2 regions of the Kineococcus gypseus genome follow, and region 1 is predicted to be linked to the other one. Evidence: predicted binding sites of a transcription regulator. Region 1 holds the regulator's gene; the other holds the start of a gene.
What was found. The regulator LexA, encoded in region 1, represses DNA repair genes until DNA is damaged. The targets are predictions, from matches to a motif close to TCGAACANNTGTTCGA.
Positions count from the first base shown of each region.

Region 2: the regulator LexA is predicted to act here: its motif matches at 2,385-2,400, upstream of ruvA (Holliday junction branch migration protein RuvA).

Region 1 covers NZ_JBJLRD010000029.1:41,933-49,810, reverse strand. The annotation lists gene ACRYMN_RS12575 (proteasome assembly chaperone family protein) at 1-477, opposite strand, end outside; gene nrdR (transcriptional regulator NrdR) at 537-1,031, opposite strand; gene ACRYMN_RS12565 (LysM peptidoglycan-binding domain-containing protein) at 1,206-1,712, opposite strand; gene lexA (transcriptional repressor LexA) at 2,054-2,776, shown strand; gene ACRYMN_RS12555 (aspartate/glutamate racemase family protein) at 2,822-3,490, opposite strand; gene ACRYMN_RS12550 (ATP-dependent DNA helicase) at 3,586-5,595, opposite strand; gene hflX (GTPase HflX) at 5,856-7,502, opposite strand; gene ACRYMN_RS12540 (class I SAM-dependent methyltransferase) at 7,632-7,878, shown strand, end outside.
Region 2 covers NZ_JBJLRD010000020.1:22,411-30,288, reverse strand. The annotation lists gene yajC (preprotein translocase subunit YajC) at 29-412, opposite strand; gene ruvB (Holliday junction branch migration DNA helicase RuvB) at 632-1,714, opposite strand; gene ruvA (Holliday junction branch migration protein RuvA) at 1,746-2,351, opposite strand; gene ACRYMN_RS09725 (dienelactone hydrolase family protein) at 2,491-3,195, shown strand; gene ACRYMN_RS09720 (hypothetical protein) at 3,263-4,306, shown strand; gene ruvC (crossover junction endodeoxyribonuclease RuvC) at 4,337-4,933, opposite strand; gene ACRYMN_RS09710 (YebC/PmpR family DNA-binding transcriptional regulator) at 4,984-5,745, opposite strand; gene pdxT (pyridoxal 5'-phosphate synthase glutaminase subunit PdxT) at 5,807-6,454, opposite strand; gene ACRYMN_RS09700 (NUDIX hydrolase) at 6,479-7,039, opposite strand; gene pdxS (pyridoxal 5'-phosphate synthase lyase subunit PdxS) at 7,044-7,878, opposite strand, start outside.

The DNA of each region.
Region 1 (7,878 bases):
GCCCTCCAGCAGCTCCGGTCGGGTGGCGCTGGCCGTCACCCCGCTGGGGCGGGTGTGCGGCACGGCGGTGGGCGCGGCGCTGAGCACGGTGGTGTGCACCACGCCGAGGCGGTCCGCCAGCTGCCACACCGCGCGCACGAACCGCTCCCACTGCACGTCCGGCTCCGGGCCGTGCAGCAGCAGCAGCGCCGAGCCCTCCGGGTCGCGCAGCACCTCCACCCGCAGCACCGGCGAGTCGACGTCCTCCCAGCGGTCGCCGCTGAAGGTCATCAGGGGCCGCCGCGCGCGGTAGTCGTGCAGCTGGTCGACGTCGAACGTGGCGACGACGCGGTGCTCGCACACGCCGCGCAGGTGCTGCACGGCCAGGCGCACCGCCCCGCCCGCGTCGACGAAGCCGGACAGGGCCACGACGAGGTGGGCCTCGACGAGGGGCGGCAGCTCGTCCTCGAGGGTGTACAGCGACGCGGGATCCAGCATGGGCACATTCTCGCCCCGCCCCGGTGGCGCGGCCCGGCAGGGTGCTGCCGCGGCGCGCCTCAGCCGCGGGCGGCCGCCGGCTCCCCCGCCGCGCGCTCCAGCTCCGCGGCGCGCTCGGCGCGCAGCTGCTCGATGGCGGCCTCGAAGTCGGCCAGGGAGTCGAACGCCTGGTACACCGACGCGAAGCGCAGGTAGGCGACCTCGTCGAGCTCGCGCAGGAACGGCAGCGTGGCCAGGCCGACCTGGTGGGCGTCGATCTCCGCGGCGCCCTGGGCGCGCACGGCCTCCTCGACGCGGTGCGCCAGCAGGGCGATGTCGTCCTCGCTCACGGGACGGCCCTGGCAGGCCTTGCGCACACCGCTGGCGATCTTCGCGCGGCTGAACGGCTCGCTCGCCCCGGAGCGCTTGAGCACGGACAGGCTCGCGGTCTCCAGAGTGGTGAAGCGCTTGGAGCAGTTCGGGCACTGGCGGCGGCGGCGGATGCTGCTGCCGTCCTCCGTCGTCCGTGAATCGACGACGCGCGAATCGGCGTGCCGGCAGAACGGGCAGTGCACCGCAGCTTCCTCCCACGCGACCCCGGGAGCGCCGGCGCCGCCGTCGGCCCGGGCGGCCGGGGCGGGACCCGCGCGCAGCCCGGGCTCCGGATCGTGCGCTGACGGTACGTCGCCCGCGGCGGCGGCGGCAAGCCGCCCGGCGCCGCACCCCTCGGCGGCCACGCCGGCCCGCCCTCAGCGCAGGTCGGGCAGGACCAGCCGCTGGCCGGCGCGCAGGGCCTGCGAGGGCAGGTCGTTGGCGTCGGCGATGCGGGCGGCCACCTCGCGCCAGTCGCGACCGGGAGCCAGGTCCGCCGCGATCTGCGAGAGCGTCTGCCCGGGCAGCACCGTCACCGCCGCGACCGGGCGCGGGGCGGGGGCCGGGGCACCGCCGGGAGCACCGGCCGCACCGGGCCCGGCGGCGGCGACCGCCGCCAGCACCGCACCGCCCAGGGCACCGGCGGCCGTGCACGTCAGCGCCAGCCGGCCGCGGCGCGTCAGGCGCAGCGGGCCGCGGGCGGCCGGCCTCCGGACCGGCGCGCGGACGGCGGCGGGGACGGCGGCGGGGACGGCGGCGGGGACCTGCGCGGGGACCGCGGCCGGAACGAGGGCGAGCGGGGCGCGCCGGGGTGCGCGCGGGAGGGTGCGGGGTGCGCGCGGGAGGGTGCGGGGCGCGGGCCAGGCGAGGGCGGTGCTGCTCACGGCGAGGACCTCCTGCTCGGGAGCCCGTTCGAACGGGTGTTCGAACGGGCGGGGCTGTTCTACCACCGGAGCGCCGGTGGTGCGCAAGCCCCGGCGGTGCTGCGCGCGCCGGTGGGCCGGTGCGCCGCCGCGGTCCGGACCGGGGTGCGGGAGGCACCGTGCCACCCGCCCCCGACACCGGGCCGCGACGCCGGGCTCCGCGACCGGGGCCCCACCACCGCACCGGCCGCGCACCGGCGCGCCGCGCGACACGTTCGAACACCTGTTTGAGGCCGTGGGGCGGCGGCGGTAGCGTCGGGGCAGCCGCGGGACGCCGCGGCCGGCGGACGTGGGGAGTGGGCGTGGACGACGTGCGGGACGGGACCGCGGACGAGGGCACCGGCGCGTCGGTGCACGCGCTGCCCGACGGGCCGCTGGACGGCGCCGGGCTGACCGCGCGCCAGCGCCGCGTGCTCGAGACGATCCGCGAGGCGGTCGAGCGCCGCGGCTACCCGCCGAGCATGCGCGAGATCGGCCAGGCCGTCGGCCTGACCAGCCCCAGCAGCGTGGCCCACCAGGTCAAGACGCTCGAGCGGCTGGGCCACCTGCGCAAGGACCCGCGCCGCCCACGCACGCTGGAGGTCGTCACCCCCGGCCCGGGGCACGGCGTGCTCACCGCCGACGCGGCCACCACCGCCGACGAGCGCCCCGCCGTCACGTACGTGCCCGTCGTCGGGCGCATCGCCGCCGGCGCGCCCGTGCTGGCCGAGCAGCTCGTCGAGGAGGTCTTCCCGCTGCCCGCGCAGCTGGTGGGCGCGGGCCGGCACTTCATGCTGCGCGTGGTGGGCGACTCGATGGTCGACGCGGCCATCTGCGACGGCGACTGGGTCGTGGTGCGCCAGCAGCCCACCGCCGAGAACGGCGACGTCGTGGCGGCCATGATCGACGGCGAGGCCACCGTCAAGGTGCTCCAGCGCCGCGACGGGCACGTGCTGCTGCTGCCGCGCAACGACCTGTACCAGCCCATCGACGGCGACGACGCCACCGTCCTGGGCCGGGTGACGGCGGTGCTGCGCAGCCTGTGAGCCGCCCGCGCCGGCGCCCGCGGGGTGCCGGCGCGCCGGCGCCCGTCAGCGCCCGACGGGCACGACCAGCTCCACGGCGGCCTCGACGGCCAGGCGCGGGGAGGTGAGCACCGGCACGTGCAGGTCGCGCAGCAGCGGCGCGGCGCCGACCATGCTCGCCTGGGCCAGGACGACGACGTCCACCGGCGGCTGCAGCGCCCGCACCGCCCGGCGCACCGCGTCGGCCACGCCGGTGGCGTAGGTCACCAGGTCGCCGGACTCGAAGGCGGACCAGGTGTCCGGGCAGCGCACGTCGACCAGCTCGACGTCGCGGCCGGTGGCGTCGGCCGACTCGCGCAGCAGCGGGCGCAGCTGGTCGGCGGCGCCGTCCAGGGAGCTGACGACCGCGATGCGCCGCCCGGCCAGCACCGCGGCCTCGGCCATCGGCCGGTCCACGCGCAGCACCCGCACGCCCAGCTCGGCGCCGACGCGCTCGGCCTCCCCGCCGGTCTCCGAGCAGGTGCCCACGACCACGTCGGCGCCCTCGGCGACCAGGCGGCGCAGCCGGTCGGCGAGCGCACCGCGCACCGCGGCGGTGCCGCGCTCGCGCGCGGAGGCCAGCAGCCCGGTGTCCACCAGGTGCCGGTCCTCGACGGTGTCGTCACGCTGACCCAGCAGCTCGCGGAAGGTGCGCACGTGCGCGTGGGCGGTGTGCAGGAAGCCGACGGTGGGCACGCAGGGAGGATGCCAGCCCGCGGCGCCCGGGGGCAGGGGCGTCGCACGATCGACACACTCCCCCACCCGCACGGCCCCGGCGGCTGGCCGGACCCTCACCCGCGCGGCGCAGCCGCGTCCAGCCGGCGCAGCGCCTGGCGGGCCACCTCGCCGTCGGTGGTGGGCCAGAAGCCCGGCAGGCTCTGGCGCAGGAAGCCGCCGTAGCGGGCGGTGGCCAGCCGCGCGTCGAGCACGGCGACGACGCCGCGGTCCTCGGCGGCGCGCACGAGCCGGCCGGCGCCCTGCGCCAGGCGCACGGCCGCGTGCGCGGCGGAGACCGACAGGAACCCGTTGCCGCCGGCGGCGTCGGCCGCGCGCGCCCGCGCCGCCATCAGCGGGTCGTCCGGGCGCGGGAAGGGGATGCGGTCGATGACGACGAGCTGGCAGCTGGGGCCGGGCACGTCCACGCCCTGCCACAGCGACATCGTCCCGAACAGCGAGGTGGCCGCCTCGTCGGTGAAGCGCCGCACCAGGCGCGGCAGGCGGTCCTCGCCCTGGCACAGCACGGTGCGCCCGGTGCGCGCGCGCACCGCAGCGGCGGCCTCCTCGGCGGCGCGGCGCGAGGAGAACAGCCCCAGGGTGCGCCCCCCGGCGGCGTCGAGCAGCGCGGCCAGCTCCTCCAGCACCGCCTCGGGCGTGCCCGCGCGGCCGGGCGCCGGCAGGTGGCGGGCGACGTAGAGGATGCCCTGGCGGGCGTAGTCGAAGGGGCTGCCCACGTCCACGCCCGTCCACGCGCCCTGCTCGCGCGCGCCGGCGCGCAGGCCGAAGGCGCCGGCTACCGGCTCGAAGGAGCCGCCCAGGGTCAGGGTGGCGCTGGTGGCCACCACGGTGCGCTCGGTGAAGACCCGCTCGCGCAGCAGCCCGGCCACCGACAGCGGCGCCACGTGCAGGGACGGCGCGCGACCGCCCGGCCCACCGCCGCCGCCGACCCAGGCGACGTCGTGCTCGGAGCCCGCGGCGAGGCGCTCGGCGACGGTGAAGACCTCCTGCACGGCGGCGCGCGCCAGGTGCCGGGCCCCGCGCGACTCCGCGTCCTCCTCCTTCGCCGCGCCCTCGGTGGCGGTGCGCAGGTCGCTCAGCGCGGTGCGCGCGCCGTCGCGCACCGCGGTCACGGCCGCGGCCAGCGCTCCGGGCCAGCGCTCCAGGCGCCCGGGGGGCGCCTCCTCCAGCGCCGCCTCCAGCGCGGCCCCGGCGTCCTCCAGGGCCTCGCCGACCACGCCGGAGGAGCGGCGCAGCCGGCGCGCGGCGGCGGCGACGACGGCGCCGGAGAGCTCGGCGGTGGCCACGGCGGTGACGCGGTCCGCCAGCTCGTGGGCCTCGTCGACGACGAGGACGTCGTGCTCGGGCAGCAGCTGCCCGGAGCCCTCCAGGGCGTCGATGGCGGTCATGGCGTGGTTGGTGACGACGACGTCGACCTCCCTGGCCCGGGCCCGCACCCGCTCGGAGAAGCACTCGGCGGCCACCGGGCAGCGCTGCGCGCCCAGGCACTCGCGCGCGGAGACGGACACCTGCCGCCAGGCGCGGTCGCTGACGCCGGGGTCGAGCTCGTCGCGGTCGCCGGTGCGGGTGCGCGCGGCCCACTCGCGCAGCCGCACCACCTCCCGGCCCAGCCGGCCCGCGTCGGGCGCACCCGCGCCGGGCGCGTCGGGAGCGGGGGCGGCCACGTCGAAGAGGGCCGCCTCCTCGGCGGGGAAGCCGCCGTCGAGCTTGTTGCGGCACGCGTAGTTGGCGCGGCCCTTGAGCAGCTCCCAGGTGGGCTCGCGCCCCAGGGCGGGCGCCAGCGCCCGCGCCAGGCGGGGCAGGTCGCGCTCGACGACCTGCGCCTGCAGCGCCAGGGTGGCGGTGGTGACGACCACGCGGGAGCCGGCGTGCACGGCGTGCGCGACGGCGGGCACCAGGTAGGCCATGGACTTGCCGGTGCCGGTGCCGGCCTGCACGAGCAGGTGGCGCTTGTCGCGCACGGCGCCGGTGACGGCCTGCGCCATGCGGGCCTGCCCCTCGCGGTGCTGCCCGCCGAGCGCGGCCACGACGGCGTCGAGCAGGTCGGCGGCCTCGGGCCCGTCCACCTCACCGCCGTCGCCGCCGGCGGCCCCGCCGGGCGCGTCGGCCCCGCCGGGCCCGCCGGTCTCCACGGGGGCGTCCTCGTGGACCTGCTCGGTGCTCGGCGCGCTCACCGGCACATCCTCGCCGACGCCGCCGACACCGGCGGACGCCGTCCACGCGGCGGCGCGGCGCGGCGCCGTCCACACCCCCGCCGCGCGCGCGGTCGCCCGCACGCGCGAGCGCCGGCGGCCGCGGGTGCGGCCACCGGCGCTCGGCGCAGGGCTCAGGCGCGCGCGGCGCTGAGCCGGTACGGCTCCAGCTCGGCCGCCAGGCGCGGACGCACCCGCGCGAGCAGCCGGGTACCGGTGCCGGTGTGCTCCTCGGCGAGGACCTGACCGGTGGTGTGCACGCGGTGGACCAGCTCGCCGCGGTCGTAGGGCACGCACACCTCCAGCTGCACGTCCGGCACGGGCAGCTCCTCCGCGAGGCGCTCGCGCAGCCGCTCGATCCCCTCGCCCGTGCGGGCGGAGACGACCACGGCACCGCGCTCGCGCGCCAGCAGCCGCTGCAGCACCTCGGGGTCGGCCACGTCGGCCTTGTTGATCGCGACGAGCTCGGTCACCTTGTCGGCGCCGACCTCGGCGAGCACCGAGCGCACCGCGGCCAGCTGGCCCTCGGGGTCGGGGTGCGAGCCGTCGACCACGTGCAGGACCAGGTCGGCCTCGCCGACCTCCTCCAGGGTGGAGCGGAACGCCTCCACCAGCTGGTGCGGCAGCTGCCGGACGAACCCGACCGTGTCGGCCAGCGTGTACGGGCGCCCCTCGGGCGTCTGCGCGCGCCGGACCGTGGGGTCCAGGGTGGCGAACAGCGCGTCCTCGACGAGCACGCCCGCCCCGGTGAGGCGGTTGAGCAGCGAGGACTTGCCGGCGTTGGTGTACCCGGCGATGGACACCGACGGCACCGCGCGCGCCACGCGCAGGGAGCGCTTGGCGTCGCGGGCCGTGCCCATGCCGCGGATCTCCCGGCGCAGCTTGGCCATGCGGGAGCGGATGCGGCGGCGGTCCAGCTCGATCTTCGTCTCACCGGGACCGCGCGAGCCGATGCCGGCGCCGCCGGCGACGCGGCCACCGGCCTGGCGGGACATCGACTCGCCCCAGCCGCGCAGGCGCGGCAGCAGGTACTCGAGCTGGGCGAGCTCGACCTGCGCCTTGCCCTCCCGGCTCTTGGCGTGCTGGGCGAAGATGTCGAGGATCACGGCCGTGCGGTCGACGACCTTGACCTTGACGATGTCCTCCAGCCCGCGGCGCTGGGACGCGGACAGCTCCCCGTCGCACACCACGGTGTCGGCGCCCTCGGCGGCGACGAGGTCGGCCAGGGCGGCCGCCTTGCCCGCGCCGAGGTAGGTGGCCGGGTCGGGGGTGGAGCGGCGCTGCAGGACGCCGGCGAGGACGTCCGAGCCGGCGGTGGCCGCCAGGGCCGACAGCTCCTGCAGGGAGACCTCGGCCTCCTCGCGGCTGGAGCCGGCGCTGGACCACACGCCCGCGAGGACGACGCGCTCCAGGCGCAGCTGGCGGTACTCGACCTCGGTGACGTCGGCGAGCTCGGTGGACAGCCCGGCGGCGCGGCGCAGGGCGCGGCGGTCGGCCAGGTCGAGCTGGTCGCCGTCGTAGTCGCTGCGCCCGGCGTCGCTGCGCTCGGCCCGGGACCCGCCGTCGAGGTCCACGGGGTCGTGCCGGGGGGAGTCGTGCCGGGCCGGTTCGCGGTCCGCGCCGTCGTGCCCGGCGAGGATGCGGGCCAGCGCGCGGTCGAAGTCTGCGTCGCGGTCCACGGCGCGGGGGGCGTCCTGCGCGCTGGTGCGCACGTCGTCCCCGGTGCCGGTCGGCGACGGCTGCGTCGCGGACGGCTGGACCGGCGAAGAGCGGTGGTTCATGGACCTCCCAGGTCGTGCTGCCCCTGACGGGCTCGAGGGGACCAGCATCCTCATCAACGACCGCGCGGTCCACGGGATTCCGCGCGGGCGCGTCCGGCGGCGACCCGGCGGCGCCCTACGCTCGGGGCCGTGGCGAGCGCGCGAGCGGACGACGAGCACTACTTCACCGCCCGGCCCGCCTCCCCGGACGAGCGGCGCGAGATCGGCGTCGAGCTGGCCGGCCGGCCGGTGGTCGTCGAGACCGCCCGCGGCGTCTTCAGCGCCGAGCGCCTGGACCCGGGCACCTCGGTGCTGCTGCCGCTGGTGCCCGACGAGCCGGCCGCGGGCGGCGACGTGCTCGACCTGGGCTGCGGCTGGGGCCCGGTGGCGCTGACGC
Region 2 (7,878 bases), on a different contig from region 1:
GGAGGGTGCGGGCAGCAGCGGGGAGGCGTCAGGGGCGCTGCGCACCGCCGTTCGCCGGGTCGTCACCCTCGGCCGAGGGCTTGCTCAGGTCCAGGCCGCCGGTCGCGCCGGCGGCCGTGGCGCCGGGCGCCGGCTCCAGCGGCGCCGCGAAGGGCGTCACCACGCGCGCGACGGCCCTGCGCGCCCAGCGGGTGCGCACACCGGGGGCGATCTCCAGGGTGACCACGTCGCCCTCGACCTCCACGACCGTGCCGTAGGTGCCCGAGGTCGTCATGACCTCCGCACCCGGGCCGACGCCGGCCTGCATCTCCAGCTGCGCGCGCTGCTGCTTGCGCGTGCGGCTGAACATGAAGACCAGCAAGGCGATCATCAGCACCAGGAAGATCAGCTGGCTACCGCCGCCACCACCCACGACATCCCTCTCCGCACCGGGGGTCCGACTGCTCACCGGTGCCCGCGCCGACCCGGTGCCGGCGCGGCGGGCCGCTCCCCGGGCGCCCGCCGGGGGGTCCTCGCCCGGCGGGTGCCGGTCGCTCGACCCGCCCGCGCAGTGTAGACGGCTCACCCGGACGGCCCCGGACGCCGACGCGCGGTGCACGCACCACCGCGCGGTGGCGCGCGGCGGCGCGCCTCAGCCCGCGCCGGTGCCCGCCGACCCCTGCCCGCCGACCCCGTCCGCGTCCGCGCCCTCCTCCAGCGGCAGCTGCCAGGCCGCCCCGCGCGGCGGGGTCAGGCCCAGGTGCGCCCACGTCTCCGGCAGGGCCACCCGCCCACGCGGGGTGCGCCCCAGCAGCCCCTCGCGCACCAGGAAGGGCTCGGCGACCGTCTCGACGGTCTCGGCCTCCTCGCCCACCACGACCGCCAGCGTCGACAGGCCCACCGGGCCGCCGCCGAAGCGCCGGCACAGGGCGTCGAGCACCGCGCGGTCCAGGCGGTCCAGGCCGCGCTCGTCGACCTCGTACACCTCCAGCGCCGCCCGGGCGGCGCGGCGGTCGACCAGGCCCGAGCCGCGCACCTGCGCCCAGTCGCGCACCCGGCGCAGCAGCCGGTTGGCGATGCGCGGGGTGCCGCGCGAGCGGCGGCCGATCTCGGCGGCGCCCTCGGCGGTCAGCTGCACGTCCAGCAGCGCCGCGGAGCGGCGCAGCACCTGCACGAGCTCCTCGGGGCTGTAGAAGTCCAGGTAGCCGGTGAAGCCGAAGCGGTCGCGCAGCGGCGCCGGCAGCAGGCCGGCGCGGGTGGTGGCGCCCACGAGCGTGAAGCGCGGCAGCTCCAGCGGGATGGCGGTGGCGCCGGGCCCCTTGCCCACGACGACGTCGACGCGGAAGTCCTCCATCGCCATGTAGAGCATCTCCTCCGCCGGCCGGGCCATGCGGTGGATCTCGTCGAGGAAGAGCACCTCGCCCTCGTCCAGGGAGCTCAACACGGCCGCGAGGTCGCCGGCGTGCTGGATGGCCGGGCCGCTGGACTGGCGCAGCGGCGCACCCATCTCCGAGGCCACGATCATCGCCAGGGTCGTCTTGCCCAGGCCCGGCGGGCCCGAGAAGAGCACGTGGTCGCTGACGCCGCCGCGCGCCTTGGCGGCGTCCAGCACGAGGGAGAGCTGCTCGCGCACCACCTTCTGCCCCACGAACTCGTCCAGCCCGTGCGGGCGCAGCGCCGACTCCGCGGCCCGCTCGCCGTCGTCGGCACCCGCCGTGACGATCCGCTCGCCCACCTCGTCCTCCCTCGGTGTCCTGGTGCCCACCTCAGCGCCCCGACAGGTGGCGCAGCGCCGCCCGCAGCGCGGCGGGCACGTCGCTCACGCCGTCCTCGCCGGGGGCGACGACGTCCACGGCCTCGCCGGCCTGCTTGAGCGGGTAGCCCAGCCCGGCCAGGGCGTCGACGACCTGCTGGCGCCGCGCGTCGCCGGCGTCGACGGGCGCGGGGGCCCCCGGCGCGGGCGCGCCGCCGGGCGGGCCCAGGCGGTCGCCCAGCTCCAGGCACAGGCGCTGGGCGCCCTTCTTGCCGATGCCCGGCACCCGCACGAGCGCGGCGTGGTCCTCGGCGGCCACGGCCGCGCGCAGCCCGTCGGGGCGATGCACCGCCAGCACCGCCAGGGCCAGGCGCGGGCCGACGCCGGAGACGGTCTGCAGCACCTCGAAGACCTCGCGCTCGTCGGCGTCGGCGAAGCCGAAGAGCGTCAGGGAGTCCTCGCGCACCACCAGGCTGGTGGCCAGCTCGCCCTCCTCGCCGACCCGCAGGCCCGCCAGCGTTGCGGGCGCCGCCTGAACGAGCAGGCCCACCCCGCCGACCTCCAGCACCGCGGAGTCCAGCCGCACCGCGAGCACCCGCCCGCGCACCGACGCGATCACACGACCTCCACCCCGGCGCGGGGCCTCCCCCGCGCGAACACGTGTACGAGCCGAGGTTAACGAGCCGGCCCGACAGCGCGGCGCGCCGCGCCGCCCCCCGGGGACGCGCGCACCGGGCGGGCACGGCACGATCGGGGGCGTGAGCCACGAGGAGCACCAGAACCCGCGCCAGAACGTCACCTTCGACTCCGCGACCGAGAGCGGTCACGGCCACGGCTACCTGCGCGTGCCGGAGTCCGGCAGCGGCCCGGGCGTCGTCGTCATCCAGGAGTGGTGGGGCCTGACCGACCACGTCGTCGCCATCGTCGACCGCTTCGCCGCCGAGGGCTTCGTCGCCCTGGCCCCGGACCTGTACGGCGGGCGCACCACCCACGACGGCGAGGAGGCGGCGCGCTTCATGTCCGAGATGCCCGTCGAGCGCGCCGTGCAGGACCTCGCCGGGGCGGTGACGTACCTGCTGCAGCGCCCGGAGACGACCTCCTCGACCGTCGGCGCGGTCGGCTTCTGCATGGGCGGGGCCTTCGTGCTCACGCTGGCCGCCCAGCAGGGCGAGCGCATCGGCGCGGCCGTGCCGTGGTACGGCGTGCCGGGCCCGGACACCGACTACTCCGGCCTGCGCGCGGCGGTGCTGGGCCACTTCGGCGAGGAGGACACCTCCGTGCCGCTGGAGGGCGTGCGCGCCACGGAGCAGCGCATCCGCGAGCAGTCCGGCGTCGAGGCGGGCTTCCAGGTCTACCCGGCCCCGCACGCCTTCTACAACGACGAGCGGCCCAACTACCGGCCCGAGTCCGCCGAGCTGGCCTGGAGCCGCACCACCGCCTTCCTGCGCGAGCACCTGCGCTGAGCCGCGCTGCGCCGGGCCGGGCCACCGCCGGGTGGCCGACGGCCCGGCGCGGTCGCACAGTGGCGCGGTGAGCCGACAGACGCGCCTGAGCCGCCGCCCGATCCCCGCCGCCCTCGCCGGTGCCGTCGCCGGCGCCGCCGGCACCACCGTGCTCAACGCCGTCACGTACGGGGACATGGCCTGGCGGGGCCGGGCCCCCAGCACGGTGCCCGAGCAGACCGTCACCGCGCTGGCCGAGCGCCTGGGCCGCCCGATCGGCGGGCGCGGGGCCGAGCTGGCGCACCGGACCACCGCGCTGGGCGCGCTGTCCGGCTACGCCGTCGGCGTCGGGGTGGGGAAGGTGCTGGGGCTGGGCCGCTCCGCCGGGCTGCGCCTGCCGGCCGGGCTGGGCGGGGTGGTCACCGCGGCGCTGGCGATGGCCGCCACCGACCTGCCCGCCCACGCGCTGGGCGTGACCGACCTGCGCCGCTGGACGAGCGCGGACTGGGTCTCCGACGCCGTGCCGCACCTGGCCTACGGGCTGACCACCCACGCGGCGCTGCGGGCCCTGGACCGGCCCGTCGCGCCGGCGCACCCGGCGGTGCTGGACCTGCCCTCCCTGGGCGGTCGCGCGCCGGGCCGTCCCACCCGTCGCACCCGCCCCGAGCGCCCCTCGCGCGCGCCGGCGGGCCTGGTGCTGCGCAGCGCGCTGCTGGGCGTGGCCGCCGGCGGGCGCAGCACGCTGGGCCTGGCGGGGCCGGTCCTGCTCTCCAGCGGTCCCGGGGCGCTGCGCGGCGGCAGGCCCGCCGCGGCGCTCAGCGCGCTGGCGCTGGCCGGGGAGGTGGTGGCCGACAAGCTGCCCTCGACGCCCAGCCGGCTGGGCACCGGCGCGCTGTCGGGGCGGGTGGCCTCCGGGCTGCTGGGCGGGGCGGCGCTGGCGCGGCGCCAGCACGCCCGCCGGGCGCTGCCGGCGCTGGCCGGGGCGGCCGGGGCGCTGGCCGGCTCCTACGCCGGGGCGTCCTGGCGCGCGTGGGCGGGCCGGCGCGCGCCGGACCTGCGGGGCGCGCTGGCCGAGGACGTCGCGGCCGTGCTGCTCACGCTCGTCGCGACGCTGCCGCGCCGGCGCGGCTGAGGCGCGAGCGGCCCCGGCGGGCCGCTCGCCTCAGCGCGGGCGGCCCACCGGGCGGCGCGCGGCGGCCACGGCCTCGGCGTAGCCGTTGCGCCGGCCGGTGACCAGGGCCGCGTGGGCGGCGGCCTCCAGCCGCGTGGTGCCCGCCCCGCGCCACAGGTGGCACAGCGCCAGCGCCAGCGCGTCGGCGGCGTCGGCCGGCTTCGGCGGCGCGTCCAGGCCGAGGATGCGGGTGACCATGGCGGTGACCTGCTCCTTGTCGGCGCGCCCGGAGCCGGTCACGGCGGCCTTGACCTCGCTGGGGGTGTGCATCGCCACCGGCAGCCCGCGCCGGGCGGCCGCCACGAGCACCAGGCCCGCCGCCTGGGCGGTGCCCATCACCGAGCGCACGTTGGCCTGGGCGAAGACGCGCTCGACGGCCACCACGTCGGGGGCGTGCTCGTCGAGCCAGGCCTCCAGCCCCTCGGCCACCGCCAGCAGCCGCTGCGGCACCGGGTCGGCGGCCGGGGTGCGCACCACGCCGACGGCGACCATGCGCACCCGCCGGCCGGCCGCGGCGGGCGCGCCGGTGCTCTCGACCACCCCCAGGCCGCAGCGGGTCAGGCCGGGGTCGACTGCCAGGACGCGCACGGCCCCAGCCTCGCACGCGGCGGGACCGGGGCCGTGCGGACGGGCCGGGCTCAGGCGTCCTCGAGGGCCGCCATCACGTCGTCGGAGACGTCGTAGTTGGCGAAGACGTTCTGCACGTCGTCGCAGTCGTCGAGGGCGTCGATCAGCCGGAACACCTTCGCGGCGCCCTCGGCGTCCAGCGGCACCTGCACGCTGGGCACGAAGCTGGCCTCGGCGGAGTCGTAGTCGATGCCCGCGGCCTGCAGCGCCTCGCGCACGGCGACGAGGTCGGTGGCCTCGCAGACGACCTCGAAGGTGTCGCCCTGGTCGGTGACCTCCTCCGCGCCGGCCTCGAGGACGGCGGTGAGCACGTCGTCCTCGGTCAGCGAGGTGCCCTCCTTGCCGATGACGACGACGCCCTTGCGGCTGAACATGTACGCCACGCTGCCCGGGTCGGCCATGGAGCCGCCGTTGCGCGTCATGGCCGTGCGGACCTCCATGGCCGCGCGGTTCTTGTTGTCGGTGAGGCACTCGACGAGCATCGCCACGCCGTTGGGGCCGTAGCCCTCGTACGTGATGGTCTGCCAGTCGGCCCCGCCGGCCTCCGCGCCCGAGCCGCGCTTGACGGCGCGCTCGATGTTGTCGGCCGGCACCGAGGTCTTCTTCGCCTTCTGGATGGCGTCGTAGAGCGTGGGGTTGCCGGCCGGGTCGCCGCCGCCGGTGCGGGCGGCCACCTCGATGTTCTTGATCAGCCGAGCGAAGCTCTTGGCGCGCTTGGCGTCGACGACGGCCTTCTTGTGCTTGGTCGTCGCCCACTTGGAGTGGCCGGACATGGTGTTCCCTCCGCCGTTCGCTCGCTGCCTCGTCAACCGTCCCGTGGGCCGCCGGGGGACCTCAGACCCGCCGCTCCTCGTGCTCCCGCCCGCGGAGCCGCTGGCGCACGAGCTCCACGAAGTAGCGGTGCACCCGGTCGTCCCCGGTGATCTCCGGGTGGAACGACGTCGCCAGCAGGTCGCCGGAACGCACGGCGACGATCCTACCCGCGGCCGGGCCCGAGCCCACCCGGGCGAGCACGCGCACGTCCTCGCCGGCCTCCTCCACCCACGGGGCGCGGATGAAGACCGCCCGCACGCGGGCGCCGTCGCCGGTGACGCCCTCGACGGGCAGGTCCTCCTCCCAGCTGACCACCTGCCGGCCGAAGGCGTTGCGGCGCACCGTGATGTCCAGGCCGCCCAGCGTGCGCTGGTCGGGGGCGCCGTCGAGGACGCGGTCGGCCAGCAGGATCATGCCCGCGCACGAGCCGTAGACCGGCAGGCCCTGCGCGATGCGCTCGCGCAGCGGCTCGCGCAGCTCGAAGGTGCGCAGCAGGCGGTCGATGGTGGTGGACTCCCCGCCGGGCAGCACCAGGCCGTCGACGTCGTCCAGCTCGCGCTCGCGGCGCACCGGCACCGCGCGCGCCCCGCCGGAGGTCAGGGCGGCCAGGTGCTCGCGCACGTCGCCCTGCAGGGCCAGCACGCCGACGGTGGGGGTCTCGCTGCTCACCCGGGGAGGGTAGGCGCCGGCGCGTCAGCCGATCGCGCGGGGCCCGCCGGCGGGCGGCCCGGCCGGCGGGTCCGCCAGCAGCTCGGCCAGCAGCTCGGCCAGGCCCGCGGGGTAGACGGTGTCCACGGTGGTGCGCAGCTCCTGCACCGACCACCAGCGCACGTCCGTGATCGTGGCGACCTCCAGGGCCGTCCAGCCCGCCCGCGACAGCTCGGCGCCGGCGCCCAGGCGCAGCACGAAGAACTCCTCGTGCTGGCGGCACGGCTGCCCCAGGTAGGGGAAGTCGGCGGTGCGCTCCCACACCGGCCCGGCGAGCTCGCCCGGCGCGACGAGCAGGCCGGTCTCCTCGCGCAGCTCGCGCGCGGCGGCCTCGCGGGCCGGCTCCCCCGGCGCGCGCCCGCCGCCGACGGTGAACCACCACGAGGCACCGGGCGCGGTGGGGTCGGTGCCGCGCACGAGCAGCACCCGGCCCGCGCCGTCGAGGACGACGACGCGGGCGGCGCTGCGGGTGCGGGTGCCGTCGGGCGCCGTGGCCCACTCCGGGCCGAGCGGGTCCGCGGCCCCCGCCGCGCCCGGGGTGCTCAGCGGGTCACCAGCCGCGCTGGGCCAGGCGGTGCGGCTCCGGGATGGCCTCGACGTTCAGGCCCACCATGGCCTCGCCCAGGCCGCGGGAGACCTTGGCGACCATGTCGGGGTCGTCGTGGAACGTGGTGGCCTTCACGATCGCCTCGGCGCGGCGGGCCGGGTCGCCGGACTTGAAGATGCCCGAGCCGACGAAGACGCCGTCGGCGCCCAGCTGCATCATCATCGCCGCGTCGGCGGGGGTGGCGATGCCGCCGGCGGTGAAGAGCACCACGGGCAGCGCGCCGCGCTCGGCGACCTCGCGCACCAGCTCGTAGGGCGCGGCCATCTCCTTGGCGGCGACGTAGAGCTCGTCGGGGGCCATGGAGCGCAGCCGGTTGATCTCGGCGCGGATGGTGCGCATGTGCGTCACGGCGTTGGAGACGTCGCCCGTGCCGGCCTCGCCCTTGGAGCGGATCATGGCCGCGCCCTCGGTGATGCGGCGCAGCGCCTCGCCGAGGTTCGTGGCCCCGCACACGAACGGCACGGTGAAGGCGTGCTTGTCGATGTGGTGGGCGTAGTCGGCCGGGGTGAGGACCTCGGACTCGTCGACGTAGTCCACGCCCAGCGACTGCAGCACCCGCGCCTCGACGAAGTGGCCGATGCGCGCCTTGGCCATGACGGGGATCGAGACGGCCTCGATGATCGACTCGATCATGTCGGGGTCGCTCATGCGCGAGACGCCGCCCTCGGCGCGGATGTCGGCGGGCACGCGCTCGAGCGCCATGACGGCCACGGCGCCGGCGTCGGCGGCGATGCGCGCCTGCTCGGCGGTGACCACGTCCATGATCACGCCGCCCTTG